One region of the Oceanobacillus sp. M60 genome, then DNA from elsewhere that is predicted to be linked to it. Evidence: riboswitches for the same ligand, from Rfam matches in the RefSeq annotation. Region 1 holds a riboswitch; the other holds the start of a gene.
The links. Region 1 has a riboswitch for FMN ahead of ribD (bifunctional diaminohydroxyphosphoribosylaminopyrimidine deaminase/5-amino-6-(5-phosphoribosylamino)uracil reductase RibD). Riboswitches for the same ligand answer to the same signal wherever they lie in the genome.
Positions count from the first base shown of each region.

Region 1 (4,429 bases):
GAAAGTAAAATAAATGGAATGATATTAGCTCCAATTACTTGCAAGCTTAGTGAAGCCATGGCACTAATGATTAGAAAATCCAGTGCTACTCCTTGTATTGTGTTAATCGTATCCCGATCAACTAGTTCATGATAATCAAAGCGGGATAGAAAGATTTGGACAATTATCCCGCCAATCATTGCAAATGGAAACAAAGGAACATATTCAAATAAATAAATATCCAGTGCGCTTCCATACGTTGCATCTTCTAACCAAACAAACGCTTCTAATAGTACATAACCAATGAATATAGAAATACCAATTAGACCTAAGTGAAATGCAAATGGTTCAATTGATAGCGGAGAGGTAGTTTTCGTACCTGCCGATTTACGGTGTTCTTTATTGATAATGCCCGTTCGTTGTTCAAAAGAAATTTCATCGGGATGACGTAACGTCTGCGATTTCCCTTTTCGTGCAGCCCAATTCACCATAATCATACCAATTACTACGCCGGACAGTATTCCTACCGTTGCTAAACCAATAGCAAGGTCATAACCTTCAGAGAATCCGAGTTCTTCAAATGTACTTTGTAAGCCGGCAGCAGTGCCATGGCCGCCAACAAAGCTAATTTCAATCAGTGCTCCTGCTGCAGGACTAAGTCCAAAAAAGGGGGTTAATACGGTAAGCGTTAGTAATATACCTACTACGTATTGAGCCCAGGATATTGTGTAGCCTAAGGCTATTTGCGGTCCGCCAACCCTCCACATCTTTCTTGGCTTTGGTAAGATAAATCCAATAAATAAACATGCAAAAACAATATTAATCAATAGCTCAGGTAAACCCGCCCAAACTTCTACCATATCTTCAGTAAAGAAGCCAGCATCAAGAAAACCATCTGTAGTTAGCCGGCCTAATACTTCCGGCCCCAATAAGAGTGCTAAGAAACCACCTATCAAAGACGTAGGTAAGAAGAGTTTTTGAAGGATGGGGATTTTCAATCGGATAAGCTTCCCGATTACGAGCAGAGCGGCTAGTATAATAACAGCAAAACCGACAATTTGTAAGGACATAGATAAACTCCTTTTCATAAAATTTTAAGAGGATTTCCAAGTAGAAATGAAATAAAAAATATTGAACTTCACTATACCCGTCATAATACTATGAAAAACATGTCATATTCTCTTTAGCGTACGTCAATGTTACATAAGTATCTCTGGAATAGAACTTGAAATGACTGCTTTATCTCGTATTATATTGCTTTTTAATTTTACTTTTGGTGTGCCGTGTTCTTAGGCGGGATAGGGCTTATATGGGGAGGGTAACCGGTGTGAGGGCTTATTATAGGTGGTGAATTAGGATGGTTTATTAATTATTTTTTGGAAATTTAAAGAGTGAAATAAACAATAATAAAGAATCGTCTTTGTTTTCAATGAACATTAACTCGTGATAAAAATAATGTCTTGCATTTTACACTTTTAACTGATATTATCATTTTTAACATGTCAGAATTTGAATTAAGATTCTTGGTAGGATTTTGGTAGGTTTTTAAGGATATAACAGGATATTGGAAATTTAATTAATATAGTGATAAGCCATATAACAAGCTATGTGAGAGCATTAAAGGTAACAAAAGCTAATAACAAAATTTAATATTATTCTTCGGGGCAGGGTGTAATTCCCGACCGGCGGTGACAAACATATCGAGTTTGAAGTCCGTGACCCGCGTTTAGCGGTGGATCTAGTGAGATTCTAGAGCCGACAGTAATAGTCTGGATGGGAGAAGAAAAGTAAGTCAACACATGAATGGGTGTAGTGTACTCTTTTTTGCGTACATAAAAACTGTTCAGGTGTATTGGATATAGTTTATTTAAGGACGCCCCGTGATTTTTTCACGGGGCTTTTTCGTGTTTAAGAAAGGAGGGAACGCATGGACGAACGGTACATGGAGCAAGCCATAGAGCTTGCTGGTTTAGGAAGAGGAAAGACATATACTAATCCATTAGTCGGTGCAGTAATCGTGAAAGACGGTGTCATTTTAGCGACCGGCTATCATTCGAAATACGGTGACAAGCATGCAGAAAAAATGGCTGTCGACCAATGTGAATCGCCCGAAGAGATGATTGATGCAACGATATATGTGACGCTGGAGCCCTGTAATCATACCGGAAAACAGCCCCCTTGTACCCAAATGATTATAGACAGCGGTATTTCCAAGGTTGTGATTGCACAGCTTGACCCCAACCCTGTGGTAGCAGGCAAAGGAAAAGCTTATTTAGAATCACAAGGGATACAAGTCGTTTCCGGTATATTGCAGGAAAAGGCGGAAGCGTTAAACAAGCATTATAACTATTTTCATAGGAGAAAGCGGCCGTATATTGTATTAAAGCAAGCTGTCAGCCTGGATGGGAAGCTCTCTATTGATCCGTCTCAGCGGACGTATCTCACTGGAGAGGAAACCTATAAAAAAGTACGTGAAGAGCGGCAATATTACCAGGCTATTTTGACAGGGAGCCGAACCATTTTAGCGGATGATCCCAAGCTATTACCAAATGTAATCACTGATTTTCCGCCAGTTCGCATTATTTTAGACCGGAGAGGACAAGCACTGGATTTTGAAAAGTACCAGATTTATCAAGAAGCTGTTCCAGTCTGGGTGTTTACAAAAAACGATTCCATCGCGAATACGCCGGAGCATGTCCGGTTAATACCAGACCAGTACTGGACCATCCCAAAAGTAGTTGATTACCTGCAGAAAGAGGGGATTCAATCGGTTTATGTGGAAGGCGGAAGCAAAATTCATGATGCATTCCTGGCAGAAAATAAATTTGAAGAAGTGATTACGTACATCTCGCCTAAGCTGATTGGCGGCAATGGAGTGCCCGCTTTTTACAGTGATAGAAAGGTTTCGTCAGTAATGCCTTTAGCTTTACAGAGTGTGGAAGCCGTTGGTGAAGATATACGAATCGTAAGCAGGAGGGGGAAGAAGGATGTTTACAGGGTTGATTCAGGAAGTAGGGACAGTCAAGAAAATCAGAAAAGCAAGCCGGCATATTGAATTGACATGCACGGCCTCCAGCGAACTTCTACAGGATTATCAAATTGGAGACAGTATGGCAATCAATGGAGTGTGCTTAACTGCCATCGAAGTGACCGATTCAGATTTTACCGTAGACATTATGCCGGAAACATTTCATAAAACAACATTCTCTGATGTGCATGTACATGCGGCGGTGAATCTGGAACGGGCGATGCCTGCGAATGGACGCTTAGAGGGGCATATTGTTTCAGGTCATGCAGATATCACCACACGATTGATTAAAAAAGTAAAAAAGGAGAATTCCATTGTTCTCACGTTCTATTATCCACCGGAAATACAAGGAGAAATCGTGGCCCAAGGTTCGGTTGCGGTTAATGGGACAAGCTTGACCGTGTCAGCTGTCACACCAGGATCATTTAGTATTTCACTCATTCCTTATTCAATGAATCACACCAATCTGGGACAGTTAAAACAAGGTGAATTCGTGAATGTAGAGACGGACATACTCGGAAAATATATCAAAGCCATGATAGGCACAGGAAAGAATCAAATGTTAAGTAAATACGCTGGAGAATAGAGGGGAAATAAAGATGATAAACCATATCGAAGCTGCAGTTACTGCATTGAAACAAGGACGGCTGATTATTGTTGCGGATGATGAGGAGCGGGAATCAGAGGGTGATTTAGTTGGGCTTTCCAGCAAAGCAACTGCGGAAACAATCAATTTTATGACAAAGCATGCCCGGGGATTGATTTGTGCGCCAGTTTCCGAAAACATTGCCAAGAACTTAAATTTATGGGAAATGACCAGTGAAAATACAGACGAGTATCAAACAGCATTTACTATCAGCGTGGACCATAAAGAAACAACCACAGGGATATCTGCATTTGAACGGGCAAAGACAATTCAGGAATTGGCAAATAGAAGTAGCCAAGCGGCTGATTTCAACAGACCAGGTCATATTTTTCCGTTAATAGCAAAGAACGGCGGAGTACTGGAACGCAGGGGACATACAGAGGCTGCGGTCGATTTAGCAAAACTGGCAGGAGACAGCGAAGCAGCCTATATTTGCGAGATTTTAAAGGAAGACGGAGAGATGGCCCGGCTGCAGGATTTAAAACAGCTTGCGGCAGAGTGGGGTATGCCGCTGGTAACCATCGAAGAGCTTGCAACTTATTTGGCTTATTCCAATATCCAGGCAAATGCTAAAGTGAAGCTTCCGACCAAGCATGGAGACTTTGACTTGTCCCTTTATCAGGACAAAGAAGGCAAAGATCAGCTCGTCTTATCGATGGGAGAAATCAAGGACACTGAGGAGCCGATCTTAGTCAGAGTGCATTCAGAGTGCTTAACCGGAGATATTTTCGGTTCCCATCGCTGTGATTGCGGGGAACAGCTGGAAAGAGCCATGC
Region 1 covers NZ_JBSSNH010000001.1:749,936-754,364, reverse strand. The annotation lists gene ACW0TQ_RS03670 (sodium/glutamate symporter) at 1-1,049, opposite strand, end outside; FMN riboswitch at 1,631-1,768, shown strand; gene ribD (bifunctional diaminohydroxyphosphoribosylaminopyrimidine deaminase/5-amino-6-(5-phosphoribosylamino)uracil reductase RibD) at 1,907-3,034, shown strand; gene ACW0TQ_RS03660 (riboflavin synthase) at 2,967-3,593, shown strand; gene ACW0TQ_RS03655 (bifunctional 3,4-dihydroxy-2-butanone-4-phosphate synthase/GTP cyclohydrolase II) at 3,607-4,429, shown strand, end outside.

Region 2 (4,429 bases), on a different contig from region 1:
CTAATTCGTTTAAATCTGCTATACTTTTCTCATTTTCCATCCATAACTGTCTGTTCCTCCCGCAAAATAGGTTTGACACGTCTCTGTCCCTTATCTAAAATAAATACGATATTGTTTTTTAGGAGGAAGCAGGTAATGACGACGAAAGATTCGGCTGATATAAAAGAATTACTGAATGAACGGGAAGGATTTCATAAATGGTGGCGGTTAATCCGGCCGCATACACTGACAGCATCCTTTGTCCCTGTTTTTGTCGGGACAATGATTGCTTTTAATGAAGGTACCATTGATTGGCTGCTGTTTTTTGCGATGATGGTTGCCTCTTTACTGATTCAGGCAGCTACCAATATGTTTAATGAATACTACGATTTTGTACGCGGATTAGATAACGATCAATCGGTCGGAATCAGCGGTTCAATTGTCCGGGACGGGATGCACCCAAAGCGGATTCGTAACATTGCTTTACTTTTTTATGCTATATCCGTTGGAATTGGTGTATACATATGTATCGCATCGAGCTGGTGGATTGCAATTATTGGTTTATTTTGCATGGCAATCGGTTATTTATATACTGGAGGTCCTATTCCGATTTCCTACACACCTTTTGGAGAATTATTCTCTGGTGTGCTGATGGGATCCGTTATTATTGGGATCACCTATTATATTCAAACGGCTTCCGTGACGACGGAAATGATCTGGATCTCCCTTCCAATTACTATATTTATCGGCTGTATTAACTTTGCCAACAATATCCGGGATCGTGATGGAGATGAGAGAGGCGGAAGAAAAACCATTGCCGTTCTTCTTGGCAGACCAAAATCAATCAAGCTGCTTGCTTTGCTGTTTATTGTTTCATTTTCAATCACTATTATTCTTATACTGACAGGCGCTCTGCCCTTATGGTCTTTCCTTACTTTACTGAGTATTCCACCGGCAGCCAGTGTCATCATCCAATTTAAGGGGAAGACAAAAGCAATTGAAATGATGCCGGCAATGGCAAAAACAGCGAAAACAAATACAATTTACGGGATGCTGTTAGGTCTCTCTTTGTTAATTTCCGGATTGTTCTAAAACGAAACTTCACGCAGTAGGGGTTTTTACGGACAGTTCTCTGTGAGAAAAGTGCTTGTTCAAAAAGTCCGATAGAAATTTGATATGTCATGTTGATTGGGCTTTTTGAACATCGTTTATAAGCATTTGTGGATAAATCATTTAGAAAGGATGGTAATCATGCAAGCGGAACATTTAACTAAAGAAGATATCACTTATTTTAAAAAAAGGCTTTTAGACATGAAAGAGGAAGCGGAAGCCCATATAGAAACAGATAATAATCAAGATGATGAACTTGCTTCCGTCAATAATCATCCGGCAGATTTAGGAACAGAGCAGTTTGAACAGCAGCGGGAGGCCGGGTTCAATCTAATGCGAAAAGAAGAGATTACAGAAATTGACGATGCGTTACAAAGAATAGAAGATGGCACATACGGAATCAGTGAAAAATCCGGAAAACCCATCCCTAAAGAAAGACTTGAGGTATTGCCTACTGCAAGCATTCTTGTGGAAGAAGCTTCCGACACAGAATAATTATCTGGGACTAAAAACAGAATAACAAAAAAGCAGAGACTTATTTTATCCAAGTCTCTGCTTTTTTTTGCATGTAACCTTCAGCGGAAAGTTTCTTTACAGCTCCCGGCTGAAGGAATTTCACTTTATATAAATCTGGTCCGCTGCTGCTGAATCCAGCTTTGCATTCTATTAAATAACGGGATAAACAAAATCGCGATAATAATTCCTTTAATAAAATTGAACGGAAGCACCCCGCCGATAACGGTAACCCACTTCACTTGCTCAGACATTTCCCAGCCCATAAACCAGCCGTACGCCGGTAAAATGAAGTAATAGTTGAGTACGCTCATGCCAACCGCCATGATAACGGTACCCGCTGCAAGCCCTGTAATAAGACCTTTTAAGCCTTTGACCCGATGATAAATGAGTGATACTGGCAATACAATCATAACCCCTGCCACAAAATTAGATAACACGCCAATCGGCTCTCCAGAACCAGATACAGCCAGATATAACAAGTTTTTAAATCCTACGACAAGCACTCCGGCCAACGGTGAGAATATCAACGATGCGATTAACGCTGGAACATCACTGAAATCGACCTTTAAATATGGTGTTGGTAAAAATGGCAACGGAAAATTGATAAAAAATAACACGAGTGAAATAGTACTTAATAATGCGATAATAATTAACTTTAACAGCTGATTTTTCTTCTTTTTTTGCATCAGTCTGCCTCCTCCATCATTTTTCCGATTCCAACTCGTGATGAAGGTTCGATGCTATTCTTTATTCTGTGTATAACCCAGAAAAGCGGTATCTCTTTACTAAACATTATCATGCCTATCCCGCTAAAAAAACCCTAAAGCTTTTGAGGCTTTAGGGTTCTGTGTCATCGCTAAATAAATACGCAAAAACATACACGTATAGTGAATAAAATAAGCTCGACATCTTCTCCCATCCAGACTATCACTGTCGGTTCTGGAATTTCACCAGATCAACTGTAACGTTATACAGTTCGCGGACTATTTCCGCCGGTCGGGAATTACACCCTGCCCCGAAGATTGGAATCGAATATTTAATTTAGGTATAGTATACCATATAAAACGCATTTGACAAGAGAAAAATTTTTAATTCAATATATCTTCACATTATCCATTTTTCTCATCATATAATGGGTTTAAATTTTCTTTTCCTGTCATATTTTCAAGCATCGTTACTAATAATTCAATTTCCATTTCCATATCTTTTTTACTTACTGTTTCTACAGGTGAATGCATATACCTGAGCGGCAAGGACACCAGCGCTACTGGCACACCTTTGCCTGTATAGCGCATTTTATCTGCATCTGTACTTGTCGCCTTAGGCGTTAACTCATATTGTAAAGGTATGTCTTTTTCCTTCGCTGCTTTTTTCAGCCACTGATTGATTTTACGGTGAATTGGAGCGCCTTTAGCTAAAACCGGACCGCCTTCTAACTCAACTTCCACTTGCTTTTTCGTATTCACATTAGGGTGGTCCGTTGCAAAGGTTACATCCATAGCGATGGCAAAATCCGGCTCTATACCAGCAGCGGCAAAATACGCCCCTCCCATATTTGTTTCTTCATTGACCGTACTTGCGCCATAAACACCAATGGACAAACCTTTTTCAGAGAGCCTGCGAATTACCTCCGCAACCATAAAAGCTCCGGTACGATTATCCAATCCTCTCGCTGAAATATAACGGTCCTGTAATATTTCCGGCTCCGTTTTGAACACACAGAGATCGCCAACCTGCACCTTCCTGAGCGCTTCTCCCTTTGATTGGAAGCCGCAATCAATGTATAAGTCCTGTACATCAAAATCACCCTTTATTCCGCCGAGATGCTGCGCATTTACCCCAACAACACCTGTAAAGGTTTCCTGATAGCCCAGCACCGTTACCCGCATCCCTACAGCTGCTTTTGGATTGACGCCACCCATTTTTTCAAAAAATAAAAAGCCTCGCTCATCGATGCGTTGAATCATTAAGCCAATTTCATCACAATGACCTGCTAAAAGTACTTTAAATGGAGCAGCCGGATTCAATACTGCAATTGCATTGCCGACATGATCTGTTCTGATTTCATCCGCAAACTCCTTAACATAGTGGATCCATTTCTTTTGAATTTCCATTTCCATACTTGATGGAGACGGGGTATGAAGTAAATCCATTAAAAAATCATATTGTTTATCTGCCATTTTATAGCCTCCTATCACCTATTCTTCCATCTAAAGTGATTTACCATTCACGCTTCATTTGAAGGAGGAAGATTTACAGAACCTCTCCATAATAAGTAACAACTGTTTACCAAATTTACAGAAGAAGGTACACTTACTATATCAAATAATTGAAATGAGGGATATAGATGTCATTAAACGAATGGTATGACAAAGGACTTGATCCAGATGAATACATTGAAGCAATGGAAGTAAATAAAGAGGATTTATTATACATCTATGATAATTTTTCATTACCAGCTGATGAAGCCTTTTTTGAAGAAGTTAAAAATAAGAACTTAAGAGCCATTATTCTTACAGAAGATTGGTGTGGCGACGCGATGTTAAATATGCCGATTCTTCTTAAAATTTCAGAGGCTGTCAATATGCCTGTTAAAGCTTTGCTTCGGGACGATAATCTTGAATTAATGGATCAATACTTGACAAACGGAACAGCAAGATCAATTCCGATTATCATTTTTATTGATTCAGAAGGAAATGAGGCTGGCAAATGGGGACCGAGGGCGTCTAAAATTCAAGCTTATATAGATGAAGCACGTGCGCAGCTTCCTTCTAAGGATGCCGATGACTTTGAGGAAAAACAAAAACAAATGCATCGTTTTATC
Region 2 covers NZ_JBSSNH010000005.1:22,532-26,960, forward strand. The annotation lists gene ACW0TQ_RS13260 (1,4-dihydroxy-2-naphthoate polyprenyltransferase) at 136-1,071, shown strand; gene ACW0TQ_RS13265 (TraR/DksA C4-type zinc finger protein) at 1,231-1,584, shown strand; gene ACW0TQ_RS13270 (ECF transporter S component) at 1,710-2,291, opposite strand; FMN riboswitch at 2,509-2,632, opposite strand; gene ACW0TQ_RS13275 (M20/M25/M40 family metallo-hydrolase) at 2,715-3,785, opposite strand; gene ACW0TQ_RS13280 (thioredoxin family protein) at 3,953-4,429, shown strand, end outside.
Region 2: it holds a riboswitch for FMN, as region 1 does, so the genes downstream of both, ACW0TQ_RS13270 (ECF transporter S component) here and ribD (bifunctional diaminohydroxyphosphoribosylaminopyrimidine deaminase/5-amino-6-(5-phosphoribosylamino)uracil reductase RibD) in region 1, are expected to answer to the same signal.